DNA from 4 places in the Streptomyces sp. NPDC059499 genome. Region 1 is predicted to be linked to each of the others. Evidence: riboswitches for the same ligand, from Rfam matches in the RefSeq annotation. Region 1 holds a riboswitch; each other region holds the start of a gene.
The links. Region 1 has a riboswitch for cobalamin ahead of cobN (cobaltochelatase subunit CobN). Riboswitches for the same ligand answer to the same signal wherever they lie in the genome.
Positions count from the first base shown of each region.

Region 1 (4,207 bases):
GCCGTGCCGGGCGGAGTGGTACGCCACGACATCGGCCTCGGCGATGACCTGCACGGCGCGCAGGGTCATCAGGGACGGGTCGCCGGGCCCGAGCCCGACCCCGTACAGCCGTCCGGTCTTCTTGTGCTCGCTCACGCTCACTCTTCCTCGCTGGCGATCGCGTTGATGGCCGCCGCGGCCATGGCGCTGCCGCCGCGACGGCCGCGCACGATCAGGTGCTCGAGGCGGGACGGATGGGCGGCCAGCGCGTCCTTGGACTCGGCGGCGCCGATGAAGCCGACCGGGACACCGATGACGGCGGCGGGGCGCGGGGCGCCCTCCTCGATCATCTCCAGGAGCCGGAAGAGGGCGGTGGGCGCGTTGCCGACGGCGACGACAGCCCCTTCCATGCGGTCGCGCCACAGTTCCAGTGCGGCGGCGCTGCGGGTGGTGCCGAGCTTCGCGGCCAGTTCCGGGACGGCCGGGTCGGACAGGGTGCACACCACGTCGTTGTCCGCCGGCAGCCGCTTTCGGGTGACACCGCTGGCGACCATGGCCACGTCGCACAGGATGGGCGCACCGGACCGCAGCGCCGCGCGGGCGCCGGCCACGGCATCCGGCGAGAAGGCGAGATCGCGTACGAGGTCGACCATGCCGCAGGCATGGATCATGCGGACGGCGACCTGGCTCACGTCGGCGGGCAGCCCTGCCAGATCCGCCTCCGCGCGGATGGTGGCGAAGGACTGGCGGTAGATCGCCGGTCCGTCCTTCTCGTACTGATGCACAGTGCTGTCGCTTTCTTCATCGGGTTTGTGGCCTGCGGCCGGACACAGGTGAACAGGTGATGCGCGGTCAGGTGCGAGAGCCTCGCGCCGCTGCCACGGCGGCGGCCAGCGCGGCAGGGTTGTCCCGGACCGTTGCCGTGGCGTCCGACCGGTCCCCCGTCACATGGGAGATCCGGTGTCCGTCCGGGGTGGCGACCACGTCGATCCACTCCCCGTGCGGATGGCCGCAGCGGCGTTCGCACCCGGACCAGTACACAGGCAGCCGTCCCGCGGGTCCGACGGCGGCCCCCGCTTCGGCCCGCACGTCGGCCAGCGACTTCGCGCAGCCGGGCCGTCCGATGCACGCCCCGACCCCGGCCCACGGCGAGCCGGGCCCGGTGATCAGACCGGCCTCCGCGAGGGCGGCGAGCAGCTCGTCCGCGTGATCCGGTGCGACGCCGGTGACGACGACGCCGCGCCACGGGGTGAGCCGCAGTTCGCCGGCGCTCGACAGGAGCCGCCACCGGTCCGGGTCCAGGCGCCCCAGCGGTACGCCGACGGACAGCGCGACATCGCGGCGGCCGCCGCGTACGGCGCCGAGGGCAGGCGGGAGGGATGCGTGGGGGCGGGGATGGCGGTCCTCCGACACGGCGGTACCGGTTCGCCTCAACCGCCGTACGACGTCGTCGGCCAGTGCGGCGGCGCCGCACGGCAGGTCCTTGACCCGCCAGGCACCGGTGTCCGGGGCGGCGTCCAGAAAGGCTTCGGCGGCCAGGAGCGCGGCGCGGGGCCCTTGGGAGGCCGGGATACGCAGGACGGTGTCGGTGTCCCCGACACGCAGCATCGCGTCGCCGTCGTCACGGGCCAGCAGGGTGAGGTCGGCGCCGAGGGCATCCACATCACCGCGGCCGTCATCGAGTGCGAACAGGAAGCGGCCGGAGAGCGCGGTCGCACGGTCGCTTCCGCACAGCAGACGGTCAAGTCCGGCCAGCCACACTCCGACTTCGGCGGCCCCGAGGCCGTCGAGCCCCGCGAGGGGGGAAGCGACGACGTTGCGTATCCGCTCGTGGCGTTCGGAGGGCAGCAGCCCGGCGCTGACCAGCAGTCCGGCCAACTCCGCACCGCAGTCCGGGGCGAGCCCGCGCAGCTGCACATTGCCGCGCGAGGTGAGATGCAACTCACCGTCGCCCAGCCGCACCGCGGCCTCCCCGAGAGCGTTCGCCCGAGCAACGGTCAGCACTCCACCGGGCAGCCGGACCCGCGCCAGCGCACCGTCGTCCGCCCGGTGCAGACGCAGCGTTCCGGGGCAGGCATCACCGCCCGGAGACCGGGGCGGGAGGGCGGATGGGGGCATGGCGGCGAGCATACCGACCGTGACCGCGGCACAGCCCTACGGTGACTGTGACCTGTAGGACACCCACCGGCCGGACCCGGAACCGCGACCGGTCCGGGGCCGTGCCGGGTTCGTTGCCCGGTCCCGGCCGCCGCAGGGCGAGAACCGGCCCGTCGTGCCACCGGGACAAGTCCCGTCCAGGGGCATCCCGTCACGCCCGGCCACCCGGCGCCTACTATGCCTAGCGGCGGTCCGTTCGGCCCGCCATCGCCAGACGGCGACATGGGAGGAAGCCCGGTGAGATTCCGGCGCGGTCCCGCCACTGTGAGCCCGGTCCACGACCGGGCGAGTCAGGAACTCCTGCCGTCCGACACCGCCCGGGGCGTGGACACCCCGAGGAAGGGCTGACGCCGCATGATCCTGCTCCTGTCGACGTCCGACACCGACCTGCTCAGCGCCCGCGCATCCGCGGGCCCGGTCAACTACCGCTACGCCAACCCCTCCCGGCTCTCCCTCGACGAACTCCCGGAGCTGCTGGACGGCACGGACCTCGTCGTCGTGCGCCTCCTCGGCGGCGTACGGGCCTGGCAGGACGGCCTCGACCAGGTGCTGGCGACCGGTCGTCCCGTCGTCGTGCTGACCGGCGAACAGGCCCCCGACGCCCAGCTGATGGCCGCGTCCACCGTCCCCATCGGCATCGCCGCCGAGGCGCACGCCTATCTCGCGCACGGCGGCCCCGCCAACCTGGAGCAGCTGGCCCGGTTCCTGTCCGACACCGTGCTGCTCACCGGCCACGGCTTCGAGCCGCCCGCCCCCGCCCCCGCCTGGGGCCCGCTGGAGCGGACGGCCCGTGAGGGCATCACCGGGCCCACCGTGGCGGTGTTGTACTACCGCGCCCACCACATGAGCGGGAACACGGCGTTCATCGAAGCGCTCTGCACCGCCGTCGAGGACGCGGGATCCCGCGCCCTCCCGCTGTACGTCGCCTCGCTCCGTACGCCCGAGCCCGAACTCATCGACGAACTCCGTGCCGCCGACGCCATCGTGACCACCGTCCTCGCCGCGGGCGGCACCAAGCCGGCCACCGCGTCCGCGGGCGGCGACGACGAGTCCTGGGACGCGGGCGCCCTCACCGGCCTCGACGTCCCGGTGCTCCAGGCGCTCTGCCTCACCAGCCCCCGCGCCGCCTGGGAGGAGAACGACGAGGGCGTCTCCCCGCTCGACGCCGCCACCCAGATCGCGGTGCCGGAGTTCGACGGCCGCCTGATCACGGTGCCGTTCTCCTTCAAGGAGATCGACGAGGACGGCCTGCCCGCGTACGTCGCCGACGCCGAGCGTGCGGCACGGGTCGCCGGAATCGCCGTACGGCACGCCCGGCTCCGCCACATCCCGGCCGCCGAGAAGCGGATCGCCCTCGTCCTGTCCGCGTACCCGACCAAGCACTCCCGCATCGGCAACGCCGTCGGCCTCGACACCCCCGCGAGCGCCGTCGCCCTGCTGCGCAGGCTCCGGGCCGAGGGCTACGACTTCGGGCCCGAGGAGGAGATCCCGGGTCTGGTCTCCGGCGACGGCGACGAGCTGATCTACGCGCTGATCGAGGCCGGCGGCCACGACCAGGAGTGGCTCACCGAGGAGCAGCTGGCCCGCAACCCGGTCCGGATCCCCGCCGCCGACTACCGCCGCTGGTTCGCCACGCTGCCCGCCGAACTCCGCGAGGCCGTCGAGCGGCACTGGGGCCCGGCCCCCGGCGAGATGTTCCTCGACCGGTCCCGCAACCCCGAGGGCGACATCGTGCTCGCCGCCCTGCGCCGCGGCAATCTGCTGATCCTCATCCAGCCTCCGCGCGGCTTCGGCGAGAACCCGATCGCGATCTACCACGACCCCGATCTGCCGCCCTCGCACCACTACCTGGCCGCCTACCGCTGGATCGCCGCGTCCGCGGACGACAACGGTTTCGGCGCCGACGCGATGATCCACCTCGGCAAGCACGGCAACCTGGAGTGGCTGCCCGGCAAGAACGCCGGCCTGTCCGCCGCCTGCGGCCCCGACGCCGCACTGGGAGATCTGCCGCTCGTCTACCCGTTCCTGGTGAACGACCCGGGCGAGGGCACCCAGGCCAAGCGCCGCGTGC
Region 1 covers NZ_JBHYTT010000002.1:645,629-649,835, forward strand. The annotation lists gene cobJ (precorrin-3B C(17)-methyltransferase) at 1-141, opposite strand, end outside; gene ACFW9O_RS08350 (precorrin-8X methylmutase) at 138-764, opposite strand; gene ACFW9O_RS08355 (cobalamin biosynthesis protein CobG) at 832-2,109, opposite strand; cobalamin riboswitch at 2,308-2,459, shown strand; gene cobN (cobaltochelatase subunit CobN) at 2,491-4,207, shown strand, end outside.

Region 2 (4,207 bases), on a different contig from region 1:
GCTTCTGGCGGCGGCTGATCATTACAGAACCGTTCCGCCGCCCCGTGGGCGGTACGCCCGAAGAGCGGCTTGCCCTCGCCTACGACCGGCTGCGGATCCTCAACCGCTCCCTCGACAGCGGAGCCCGCCTCGCAGCCGACCCGCGCGCGCTGGCCGCCCTGCACGAATGGCTGGGCCCGGTGGATCCCGCGCTCACCACCGTGGCGGGCATCCACTACAGCCTCTTCCTCGGCAGTCTCCTCGACCACGACGCAGGCACGGACCGCGATCTGTCCGACTTCCTGGGGATGCGGCGCATCGGCACGTTCCTCTGTACGGAGGTGGCGCACGGCAACGACGCGGCCTCCCTGGAGACCACCGCGACGTACGACCGTGAGCGGGACGGGTTCGTCCTGCACACCCCGAACGCGGGGGCGCAGAAGTTCATGCCCAACACCAGCCCGGCGGGCGGACCGAAGACCGGGCTCGTCGCCGCGCGCCTCCTCGCCGACGGTACGGACCACGGTGTCCACCTCTTCCTGGTCCCGCTCACCGACGACGTACAGGCTCTTCCAGGCGTACGGGTCCGGCGGTTGCCGGCGCGGATGGGCAGCCCCGTGGACCACTGCCTGACCTCGTTCGACCGGCTGTTCGTCGGGCGGGACTCCCTGTTGGGGGAAGGGAGGGGACTCGGCGGGGACGGCGAGTTCATCAGCACCCCCGCCGACCGGCGGCGCCGCTTCCTGACATCCATCGGCCGTGTGACCCCGGGGCGGATCTCCATGAGCGCCTGCGCGGCCGGCTCCGCCCGCGCCACGCTTGCGGTAGCCGTCCGCTACGGCAGCCATCGCATGGTCTCCGGCGCCCGGGGCGCCGGGCAGATTCCGGTGAACGCCCACCGGACCCACCACGGGCCGCTCGCCTCGGCGATGGCCACCGTCTTCGCCATGAGTCTGCTGCACCGCAGGGCACTCGACCGGTGGGAGCGCCGCACCGACGCGGACAGGGTGGAGGCGGAGCGGCTGGTGGCCGTCGCCAAGGGATGGATCACCTGGCAGGCCCGCTCGGTCATCGTCGAATGCCGTGAACGCTGCGGGGCACAGGCGCTGTTGGAGAACAACGGCATGACGGAGCTGGTCACCGGAATCGAAGGTGCCATCACGGCGGAGGGCGACAACCTCGCCGTCCACGCCAAGGCGGCGGCCGACATGCTCTTCGCCGCCGAATCCTCCTCCGGGAACCCCTCGCAGGACGCGGCGGACGGGACCGGCGACACCCCGGCCGAGCGGACCCCCGGTGAACTGGCCGACCCCCGGTTCCTCGGCAGGCTCCTGGACGCGGTGGAGGACATCTGGTTCACCCGGGCCAGGAAAAGCGCGCTCGGGGCAGCACAAAGCGACCCCCTCGCACGGTGGAACGCGGCCTCCGGAGCCGCACTGCGCGGGGTCGAGGCCCACGCGTACCGACAGGCGGCCGAGGGCTTCGCCGAAGCGCTGGCCACGCTCCCCGAGGGCGCCGCCCGGGAGCGGCTGGCCGAACTGGAGCGGCTTTTCGCCGTCCGGTGGGTGGCACGCAACAGCGGGGACCTGCTGGCGGCAGGTCACCTGACCGCGCAACAGGTCGACGAACTGCCCGGAGCCACCGAGGAACTGATCGCAGCCGTCGCCGCGCACGCACCCGAACTGGTCGAGTCCTTCGCGCTGCCGGAAGAGCTGCTCGCCGACTGGCCGATCGCAGGACCGGACTACGCCGACGCGTACGACGACCCGAAGGGCCCCTGGCATCCGGCGTCCGCCGAGCCGTCACCGCCCACCGCGCCGTGAGCGACCGACGGGCCGTCCGGACACGACCCGGCACGGCTGGGGCCCGGCGTGTGCGCGAGGCCGCCGAGATCCTCGGCCTGCGGGCCGTACTGCTCGCGTACTGGGGAACGACATCCCTCCTCGCCCGCCTGCGCGGACGCCGGTGAGAGCCGGAGAATCGGTTCGTCGCACGTACTGACCCGGAGCGCGGTTCCCGGCCGGGGACAGGGCCGGCGCGGAGGACACCCCACCCGCCGTGCCGGCCGCGGCCCCCGGGGCCGCCGTCCGGCTGCGTGATAGCTTGCAGAAGCCAGTCACACTCCACGTGGAGTCAGGGAATCCGGTGCGAAACCGGAGCTGACGCGCAGCGGTGAGGGGGACGGGCGGGGCCACGGCCACTGGACACCCTCGGGGTCCGGGAAGGCGTCCCGTCCGGACGAACCCGAGTCCGAAAACCTGCTGGCACCCGTTTCCCGTACCGGGAGCGGTGCTTCGTACCGGGCTCCGCGCATGAGCCCCAGGACGCAGAGGGACCCAGTGCCGCCCATAGCCAGTACCGTACGCCGAACCGCCCTGCTCACGGCCGGACTTGTCCTGCTGTCCGCCTGCGGTGGCGGCTCGTCCGGGAAACCCGCGCAGGGCGCCGGCGCCGCCGGTTACCCCGTGACGCTGAAGAACTGCGGACGCACCGTCACCGTCGGGGCCGCCCCGCACCACGCGGTGTCCCTGGACCAGGGATCGACGGAGATCCTGCTCTCGCTCGGCCTCGCCGACCGGCTGGCGGGCACCTCCACCTGGACCGACCCGGTGATGAAGGGCCTGGAGAAGGCCAGTGCGAGCGTTCCCCGCATCGCCGAGAACCGGCCCTCCTCGGAGAAGGTCCTCGACAAGGAACCCGACTTCATCAGCGCCTCGTTCGAATCGACCCTCGGCAAGGGCGGTGTCGCCCCCCGCGAACAGTTCGAGGACCTCGGCGTCCCCACCTACGTCTCGCCGGCCGACTGCACGGCCAAGGACAACAGCACAGGCGGGGACGGTTCCCGTACGAAGCCGCTGACCATGGAGAGCGTCTACGCCGAAGTGCACGACCTGGCTAAGGTGTTCGGTGTCCCGGAACGCGGTGACGAGCTCGTCGCCCGCCTCCGGGCACGCATCAGCACGGCGACCGAAGGCATCGAGGCATCCGACGCCACCCTGCTCTACTGGTTCGCCAACGCCGAGGCGCCCTACCTCGCGGGGTGCTGCGGGGCGCCCGGAATCATCACCGAGGAGCTCGGCGCGAAGAACGTCTTCGACGACACCCAGGAGGAGTGGCCCCAGATCAACTGGGAGACCGTCGCCGACCGCAACCCCGATGTACTGGTCATCGGTGACCTGACCCGCAGGTCGCAGACCGCCGAGAGCGCCGAGAAGAAGATCCGGTTCCTGGAGACCAACCCCGCCACGAGGAACATGGACGCCGTACGGCACAAACGCTACGTCCTCCTCAGCGGCCAGGCCATGAACCCCTCCATCCGCACCGTCGAAGGCGTGGAGCTCGTTGCCGCAGGGCTGCGCGGCTTCGGGCTCGCGGGATGACCGACACCCGACAGGCCGTTGGTGTACACGCGCAGAAGACACCGACGGCCCGCCCGGCCGGTGTCCGTGTCCTGCGCGACGGCCTCCTGTGGAGCTGCGGGACGGCGCTGCTGGTCCTGTCCGTCGCGGTCGCCGTCACCATCGGACCCGCCCGGATCTCCGTCCCGGACGTCTGGTCCGCGGTGGCGGCCCATTTCGGCCTCGGGGACTCGCGGCTCACCCCGATCCGGGACGGCATCATCTGGAACCTGCGCATGCCCCGCACCCTGCTCGCCGCGGTGTGCGGGGCCGGACTCGCGGTGTGCGGCACCGTGATGCAGTCACTGCTGCGCAACCCTCTCGCCGACCCGTTCGTGCTCGGTGTCTCCTCCGGGGCGTCCACCGGCGCGGTCGTGGTCGTCATCCTCGGGGCGGGCGGGGGAGCGGTGTCGATCTCGGCCGGTGCCTTCATCGGGGCCATCTGCTCGTTCGCCCTCGTCCTGCTGCTCAGCCACACGCTCGGCGGGACGACCGACCGGGTTGTCCTCTCCGGTGTGGCGGCGATGCAGCTCTTCTCCGCGCTCACCTCCTTCGTCGTGATGACGGCCGCCGACGCCGAGCAGACACGCGGGGTGCTGTTCTGGCTGCTCGGCTCCCTGAGCGGGGTCGGCTGGACCGATGTGTGGATGTGCGCGGCGGTGCTCGCCGGGACGCTGCTGATCTGCCTCGGCCACGCCCGTACGCTCGACGCCTTCGCGTTCGGCCAGGACGCGGCGGCCACCCTCGGCGTCCATGTCGCCCGCACCCGGATCGTGCTGCTCTGCACCACGGCGCTGCTGACCGCGGCGCTCGTCAGCTCGGCGGGCGCC
Region 2 covers NZ_JBHYTT010000004.1:238,176-242,382, forward strand. The annotation lists gene ACFW9O_RS12790 (acyl-CoA dehydrogenase) at 1-1,802, shown strand, start outside; cobalamin riboswitch at 2,076-2,260, shown strand; gene ACFW9O_RS12795 (ABC transporter substrate-binding protein) at 2,292-3,359, shown strand; gene ACFW9O_RS12800 (FecCD family ABC transporter permease) at 3,356-4,207, shown strand, end outside.
Region 2: linked by a shared signal. The riboswitch ahead of ACFW9O_RS12795 (ABC transporter substrate-binding protein) and the one ahead of cobN (cobaltochelatase subunit CobN) in region 1 are both predicted to bind cobalamin.

Region 3 (4,207 bases), on a different contig from region 1:
GCCAGTTCAGCTCGGTGTCGTAGTGGTCGGGGTGCAGCACACCGCGGGCGGCGCGCGTCTCGGACCAGGCAGGCAGCGGGCCCGAACGCTCCGCGAGGTCGCACGACGCCTCGTACGCGGCCAGCATGATCCGCTCGGAGATCCGCGTCGAGAGCGCGCGGGCCTCGGGCGAGTCGAAGGGCAGCCGCAACTGGAAGAAGACGTCCTGCAGGCCCATCGCACCCAGGCCCACCGGACGCCAGCGGGCGTTGGAGCGGCCTGCCTGCTCGGTCGGGTAGAAGTTGATGTCCACCACGCGGTCGAGGAAGGTCACGGCGGTACGGACCGTGGCGTCCAGCCGCTCCCAGTCCATCTCCCCGCCGACGACGAACGCGCCGAGGTTGACCGAACCCAGGTTGCAGACGGCCGTCTCGCCGTCGTCGGTGACCTCGAGGATCTCCGTGCACAGGTTCGACGAGTGCACGACCCTGCCCGGTTCGGCGGTCTGGTTCGCGGTGCGGTTGGAGGCGTCCTTGAACGTCATCCAGCCCTGACCGGTCTGGGCGAGCGTCCGCATCATCCGGCCGTACAGCTCACGGGCGGGCATCGTCCTGCGGGCCAGGCCCTTGGCCTCCGCCGCACGGTAGGCGGCATCGAACTCGTCGCCCCACAGGTCGACCAGCTCGGGGGTGTCGGCCGGGGAGAACAGCGACCACTCGGTGTCCGCGTCGACGCGGCGCATGAACTCGTCGGGGATCCAGTGCGCCAGATTCAGGTTGTGCGTGCGGCGCTGGTCCTCACCCGTGTTGTCGCGCAGCTCAAGGAACTCCTCGATGTCCGCGTGCCAGGTCTCCAGGTAGACGGCGGCGGCGCCCTTGCGGCGGCCCCCCTGGTTGACCGCGGCGACCGAGGCGTCGAGCGTCTTCAGGAACGGCACGATGCCGTTGGAGTGCCCGTTGGTGCCACGGATCAGCGAACCCCGGGCGCGGATACGGGAGTACGAGAGGCCGATTCCCCCGGCGTGCTTGGACAGCCGCGCCACCTGGTGGTAGCGGTCGTAGATCGAGTCGAGCTCGTCCAGCGGGGAGTCCAGCAGATAGCAGGAGGACATCTGCGGGTGCCGGGTACCGGAGTTGAACAGGGTGGGCGAGGAGGGCAGGTAGTCGAGCCGGCTCATCAGCCCGTACAGCGAGGCGACTTCGTCCAGGGCACGCTCGGAGGTGTCCTCGGCGAGGCCGGCGGCCACCCGGAGCATGAAGTGCTGCGGGGTCTCGATGACCTGGCGGGTGAGCGGATGGCGCAGCAGGTAGCGGCTGAACAGCGTCCGCAGCCCGAAGTAGCCGAAACGGTCGTCGGCGCCGTCGGCGAGAGCCTGCCCGACCAGCGCGTCGAGGGCGTCCGCGTGCAGCGTGACGAACTCCGCCGTACGGTCCGCGATCAGGCCCTCACGGTGGCCGACGGCGACCGAGGCGGAGAAGGAGACGGCGCCCTGGCCGGCGGCCTCGTCCGCGATGGTGCGGGTGAGGAGCCGTGCGGCGAGCCGGGAGTAGGCGGGGTCCTCGGAAATCAGGCCCGCGGCGGCCTCGGTGGCCAGCGAGCGCAGCTCGGCCTCGTCCGACCGGGCGTTGCGGCCGCGCAGCGCGGCGGCGGCGACCCGTCCGGGGTCGGTGTCGGGCAGATCGACGGTGAGGTCGGTCAGGGTCCGCAGCAGTGCGGTCCCGGGCCCGTCGGGCATGGCATGCGCGGACTCGGCTGAATCGACCGCTGAAACCGGATCGGCTGGCGCGATGGTCACTGGGACTACCCCTCGCTCGGCTCGGGGCCGGCGGGAGCGGGGGCAGCCGGGCAGGGCGGTACCCGGGAAAGGGGCAGCACTGCGCACGGCGTCCACCGGCCCTCCGCGAGGCCCGGACGTCAGGCGTCCGGTTCGGTCGAGCCGGACGCGCTGTCAGCAGGTCTTCGGACTTCCGGGTGCGCAGAAGCGCACCAATCACACCGTTGCGGGACAGTTCCGGATTCGCACCGGATTCCCCTGCGGAGACAGCGAGCATGAGCATACATGTGGGGGGCGTCGGACATGGCAGCCCCCACATGTTGTGTCGCGCTCGGTCAGAGCTCCAGGCGGAATGTCATCAGCGAGATGTGCTCGACGGGCTTCCAGTCCCGTTCCGGGGTCCGTACGAAGCCGAGGCGCCGGTAGATCCGATGGGCGCCCAGCATGGCCTGCTGCGTCGACAGCACGAGACCGGAGACGCCCTCCGTGGCCCGTGCCCGGTCGATACAGGCGCGTACGAGCGCCTCGCCCGCCCCGCGTCCACGGGCTTCGCGGGAGACGGCCAGCATCCGGAACTCGGCCTCGTCCACCCCGGCGATGTCCGCCCACGCGCTGCCGGGCGCCGCGTAGGTCACACCGCCGAGCAGCGTGCCCTCACCGTCCACCGCGACAAGTACCTCCGCCTCGGCGGCCCGGCGGCCGACCGCGCGCAGTTCCGCCAGATAGGGGTCGTCGGCGCCGAAGTCCAGCAACTCGTCGGCGAGGTACGCCTCGGCGGTGATGCCGGCCAGTGCCTCGTGTTCCTGGAGGCCGACGGGCCTGATAACGATGTCCATGGGCGGGAGTCTGCCGCAGGCGGAGGCGAGGGTCGAACTCCTTTGCACCGGCCCGGAACGCAGTGGGCCGCCGCGCCCCTTGGGGACGCGGCGGCCCGCTCCGGAACCTGCTCCCGAAAGGCGGGGTCAGTGACTGCCGTCCGCGGCCTCCACGGTGGGAGCGCCGCCCTGGGCACCCACGGTGGGAGCGCCGCCCGGGGCACCCACCGTGGCCGGCGGGAGCACCTTCTGGACGCCCGGGTCGCCCGCGTCCGCCGTGTAGTCGGACGGGGAGGTCTCGTCGATCCCGGCCGGTGCCTTCAGCGCGTTCAGGACGAAGGTCAGGACGACCACCACGACGACGTTCAGTACGAACGCGGTCAGACCGATGTAGCCGATCTCGCCGATGCCGGGAATCTCCTTCGAGGACCCGCCGAAGTGCTTCTGGGTCGGGCTGGCGACGCCGTACGCGGCGACCGTGCCGTAGATCATGCCGACCGCCCAGCCCGCGATCAGGGCCCAGCGGTGGAACCACCGGGTGAACAGGCCGCCCACCAGGGCCGGCATCGTCTGGAGGATCCAGATCCCGCCGAGCAGCTGGAAGTTGATCGCGACCGTCTTGTCCATGGTGAGGACGAAGGCGAGCGCACCGACCTTCACCAGGAGCGAGACCAGCTTGGAGACCTTGGTCTCCTGGGCCGGGGTCGCATCGGGTTTGATGAAGTCCTTGTAGATGTTGCGGGTGAAGAGGTTCGCCGCGGCGATCGACATGATCGCCGCGGGCACCAGCGCACCGATGCCGATCGCGGCGAAGGCCACACCGGCGAACCAGTCGGGGAACATGTTCTCGAACAGCTGCGGAATGGCCAGCTGGCCGTTGTCCACCTTCACTCCGGCGGCGATCGCCATGAAACCGAGCAGGGCCAGCAGGCCGAGCATCAGCGAATACAGCGGCAGGATCGTGGTGTTGCGCCGGATCACGTCACGGCTGCGGCTGGAGAGCGTCGCCGTGATGGAGTGCGGGTACATGAAGAGCGCCAGCGCCGAGCCCAGGGCCAGCGTGGCATAACCCCATTGACCCATCTCGCCGGGCACGAGAGCACCGCGTGGCTTGCCCGTTGCCTCGTTCGTCTGCGAGAAGGCTTCGCCCGCCTTGGCGAAGATGTCGTCGAATCCGCCGAGTTTGATGGGGATGTAGATGATGGCGACCGCGATGACCAGATAGATCAGGCCGTCCTTGACGAACGCGATCAGTGCGGGCGCGCGCAGTCCCGAGGAGTAGGTGTACGCGGCGAGTACGGCGAACGCGATCAGCAGCGGCAGGTCCTTGATGAACCAGTGCGTGGTCTCGCCGCCGCCGACGCCCATGACGTCCAGCACGGCCTGGATGCCGACGAGCTGGAGGGCGATGTACGGCATCGTGGCGAGGATGCCGGTGACGGCGACCGCCAGCGACAGCCCCTTCGAGCCGAAGCGTCCGCGGACGAAGTCCGAGGTGGTCACGTAGCCGTGCTTGTGCGAGACGGACCAGAGCCGCGGCAGGAACGTGAAGATCAGTGGGTAGACGAGGATGGTGTACGGGACGGCGAAGAAGCCGGCCGCGCCCGCCGCGTAGATCGCCGCAGGGACCGCGACGAAG
Region 3 covers NZ_JBHYTT010000011.1:187,726-191,932, forward strand. The annotation lists gene ACFW9O_RS24720 (ribonucleoside-diphosphate reductase subunit alpha) at 1-1,774, opposite strand, end outside; cobalamin riboswitch at 1,912-2,043, opposite strand; gene ACFW9O_RS24725 (GNAT family N-acetyltransferase) at 2,089-2,589, opposite strand; gene mctP (monocarboxylate uptake permease MctP) at 2,716-4,207, opposite strand, start outside.
Region 3: linked by a shared signal. The riboswitch ahead of ACFW9O_RS24720 (ribonucleoside-diphosphate reductase subunit alpha) and the one ahead of cobN (cobaltochelatase subunit CobN) in region 1 are both predicted to bind cobalamin.

Region 4 (4,207 bases), on a different contig from region 1:
GCGGCGCCGCTGTTGTTGTTGTAGACGGCCAGGTGGAGGGGGAGCTCGCTGGTCGGGGCCATGTCGCCGAGGACCCGGCGCCCTTCGAGGTCGACGCCGACCGCGTCCCCGGGGCCCAGCCGGTCGTAGGGCACTCCACTGGGGGTGACCAGGACGACTCCGCCGACCCGCGCCGACACGTTGCCCGAGGTGCCGACGACCAGTCCGTCCGCGGCAGTCCTGCGGGCCGTCGCGACGACGCCGTCCCATGCCCGCTCGATCGCGTCCTGGTGCTGATCGCTCATGCGGCGATCCTAGGGTCAGGCATTCGGATCACGCCGGGTCCGTCGGGTCTGTCGGGCGAAGCCGTCGCTGAGCACGTGAGCGATGTCTCTCCAATGGGGCAAATGCGGCAGACCAGGTGGGCGCCGAAACCCGGCGCAGGCCGGTTCCCCCACCGCCGCGGCCCGCTGCGACCGCCTCGGGCGCACACAAGCGGAATGGCTGTTCGCGCTTGGGGTCACCGCAACGCCCTGCCCAGTTCATCTTCCGTTCACCCAGGTTGCTTACGTTCCTACAGCCACTGACGTCGAACGATTGCCTGGGTAAATGGAACACATCACGCTGCTGCTCGCGATCGTGATCGTGACAGCTCTCGTGTTCGATTTCACGAACGGTTTCCACGACACCGCCAACGCGATGGCCACCACCATCTCGACCGGCGCTCTCAAGCCCAAGACAGCGGTGGCCATGTCCGCCGTTCTCAACCTCGTCGGCGCGTTCCTGTCGGTGGAGGTCGCCAAGACGATCTCCGGCGGGATCATCAACGAGAACGGCCTCAGAACCGAGGTCATCTTCGCGGCGCTCGTCGGCGCCATCCTGTGGAATCTACTGACCTGGCTGGTCGGCCTGCCCTCCAGCTCCTCCCACGCACTCTTCGGCGGTCTCATCGGCGCCGCGGTGATGTCGGCCGGATGGTCCTCGATCAACGGAGGCACCGTCGTCACGAAGGTCCTCCTGCCCGCGATTGCGGCCCCGCTCGTCGCCGGTCTGGCCGCACTGCTGGCCACGAAGCTGACGTACCGCCTCAACCGGAAGATCACCGACGAGGCGCAGCTGAAGTCGACCGCCAAGGGCTACCGGGCCGGACAGATCGCCTCGGCCGGTCTCGTCTCGCTCGCCCACGGCACCAACGACGCCCAGAAGACGATGGGCATCATCACCCTGGCCCTGGTCACCGGAGGCGTGCTCGCCCCCGGTTCCAACCCGCCGGTCTGGGTCATCGCCTCCGCCGGTATCGCCATCGCGATGGGCACCTACCTCGGCGGCTGGCGCATCATCCGCACCATGGGCAGCGGCCTCACCGAGCTCAAGCCGCCGCAGGGCTTCGCCGCCCAGACCAGTGCGGCCACGGTCATCCTGGCCTCCTCGCACCTCGGCTTCTCCCTCTCCACCACCCAGTCCTGCTCCGGTGCCGTGATGGGCGCCGGTCTCGGACGCAAGGGAGGCGTGGTCCGCTGGTCCACGGCCACCCGCATGTTCATCGCCTGGGGCCTGACCCTGCCGGCCGCCGGTCTGGTCGGCGCGGGCGCGGAGTTCCTCACCAAACAGGGCCCCTGGGGTGTCGGCGTGGTCGCCGTGCTCCTCGTCGCGGGCTCCGGTGCCATCTGGCTGCTGTCGCGCCGCAAGCCGGTCGACCACACCAACGTCAACGAGACGGACGCCGAGCCCGCGGGCGTCGTCACCACCGCCATCGCGGCCGTCAGCCCTCCGCCCGTCGGCTCCGGCGTCCCGGACCTCAAGACCACCATCCCGGCCCCGGCCCCGACGGCCGGATCCCCGGCCGACCCGGCCCGACCGGCCACGGTGTAAGGACAGATCCGCATGAACATCGACTGGGCAGCTCTCGCCTCCGTCTTCGGCGTCAGCCTCGTGGTCACCGTCGCACTGGTCGGCCTCTTCACTCTCGGCATCATCGGCCTCTCCAAGCAGGCCGCGGCGGTTCAGTCCGGCGGATCTCTCACGCTGGCGCGCACCGGCGCGTACGCCTGCTTCGGGCTGTGCGCGGCGGCGGTCGCCTACGGGATCTATCTGATCGTCGTCTGACCACCCGGCACCACGCCGCCGTCTCCTCGCATCGGGCCGGACACACCACGTGTGTGTCCGGCCCGATGTGCGTCTGCGCACACTGCACTCCCGCAGGTCAACGGCAGGTTGACGGGCGTTCACGGGGCGTGGTGGACTGCCGGTGCCATTTACGGCGACAGGAGAGGAAGCCGGTGCGAATCCGGCGCGGTCCCGCCACTGTCACCGGGGAGCAGGCCCCCACACGGAAGTCACGGTCCGGCACGGACTGGAAGGCCGGGGGAACTGCGGATCCGGAAGCCAGGAGACTCTCGTCGCCGGTCACGTCGAACCAGGGCGCGGACCCTGAGTTAAGGACATCTGCCATGCCTGGCTGCCGTGCGTCGGTCCCTGTGCCACCCGCTCCGAACGTCCTTCGAGGCACGACGGCCGGCTGAACCGTGCGAGCCGACCGCATCTTCGCGTACGGCGCCACCGCCGGTCTGATCGGCGACCTGCTGCTGGGTGACCCCCGGCGGGGCCACCCCGTCGCCGCCTTCGGGCAGGCCGCGGCAGGCGTCGAGAGCCGGCTGTGGCGCGATCACCGCGGCTGGGGCGCCCTGCACGCGCTCGTCTGCGCCGGGGGCGCCGTGGGCGCCGCCGCGCTGGCCGCCCGTGCCGTACGGAACCGTCCCGCCGCTGCCGTGGCCCTGACCGCCGCCGCCACCTGGTCCGTCATCGGCGGTACGTCGCTGGGCCGGGAGGCCCGCGCCATCGGCGGTGCGCTCGCCGCCGGTGACATCGAGGTGGCCCGGGAGCGGCTGCCGCACCTCTGCGGCCGTGACCCCCAGTCCCTCGACGGACAGCAGATCGCCCGCGCGGTGGTGGAGTCCGTCGCCGAGAACACCTCCGACGCCGTCGTCGGCGCTCTGGTGTGGGGCGCCCTCGGCGGTGTCCCGGGCCTCGTCGGGTTCCGGGCCGTCAACACCCTCGACGCCATGGTCGGCCACAGGTCGCCGCGCCACCGGCGCTACGGCTGGGCCTCGGCCCGCCTCGACGACCTCGCCGGCTGGCCGGGTGCCCGCCTCACCGCCGTGCTCGCGGTGGCCGCCGGTGGCCGTCCGCGCGAGGCCGTACGCGCCTGGCGGGCCGACGCGGGCAAGCATCCGAGCCCCAACGCGGGCCCGGTGGAGGCGTCGTTCGCGGGTGCGCTCGGTGTGCGCCTCGGCGGGACCCTCGCGTACGGCGGGCGGGTCGAGCACCGGCCCGTGCTCAACGGGGAGAACGGCCGGGACGTGCGGGTCACGGATATCGAACGCGCGGTGCGGCTGTCGCGCCGGGTGAGTGTGCTGGCCCTCGGCGTGTGTGCGGCCGCGCGGCTGGCTTCGGGAAGGAGAGGCCGGGCATGAGCGGCGGACAGGGCGGCGGGCTGTTGGTCGCGGGAACGACCTCGGACGCGGGCAAGAGCGTCGTCACGGCGGGAATCTGCCGGTGGCTGGTGCGCCGGGGGGTGAAGGTCGCACCGTTCAAGGCGCAGAACATGTCGCTGAACTCGTTCGTCACCCACGAGGGCGCGGAGATCGGCCGCGCCCAGGCGATGCAGGCGCAGGCCGCCCGGGTGGAGCCGAGCGTGCTGATGAATCCGGTGCTGCTCAAGCCCGGTGGTGACCGCTCCAGTCAGGTGGTCCTGATGGGGAAGCCGGTCGGCGAGATGAGCGCACGGGGCTACCACGGCGGCCGTCAGGAATCGCTGCTGGGGACGGTCGTGGACTGTCTGGAGCAACTACGGGGCACGTATGACGCCGTGATCTGCGAGGGGGCGGGCAGTCCCGCCGAGATCAATCTGCGGCGCACGGACATCGTGAACATGGGCATCGCGCGGGCGGCTCGCTTCCCGGTGCTGGTCGTCGGGGACATCGACCGGGGCGGGGTGTTCGCTTCGTTCTTCGGGACGACGGCGCTGCTGAGCGCCGAGGACCAGTCGCTGGTCGCCGGGTACCTCGTCAACAAGTTCCGCGGCGATGTGTCGCTGCTGGAGCCCGGCCTGGACATGCTGTACGAGCTCACCGGGCGCCGTACGTACGGGGTGCTGCCGTTCGCCCACGGCCTCGGTATCGACGAGGAGGACGGACTGCGGGTGTCGATGCGCGGCGCCGTGCGGGAG
Region 4 covers NZ_JBHYTT010000009.1:54,243-58,449, forward strand. The annotation lists gene ACFW9O_RS21430 (class II aldolase/adducin family protein) at 1-284, opposite strand, end outside; gene ACFW9O_RS21435 (anion permease) at 589-1,851, shown strand; gene ACFW9O_RS21440 (hypothetical protein) at 1,864-2,085, shown strand; cobalamin riboswitch at 2,248-2,375, shown strand; gene ACFW9O_RS21445 (cobalamin biosynthesis protein) at 2,505-3,452, shown strand; gene ACFW9O_RS21450 (cobyric acid synthase) at 3,449-4,207, shown strand, end outside.
Region 4: linked by a shared signal. The riboswitch ahead of ACFW9O_RS21445 (cobalamin biosynthesis protein) and the one ahead of cobN (cobaltochelatase subunit CobN) in region 1 are both predicted to bind cobalamin.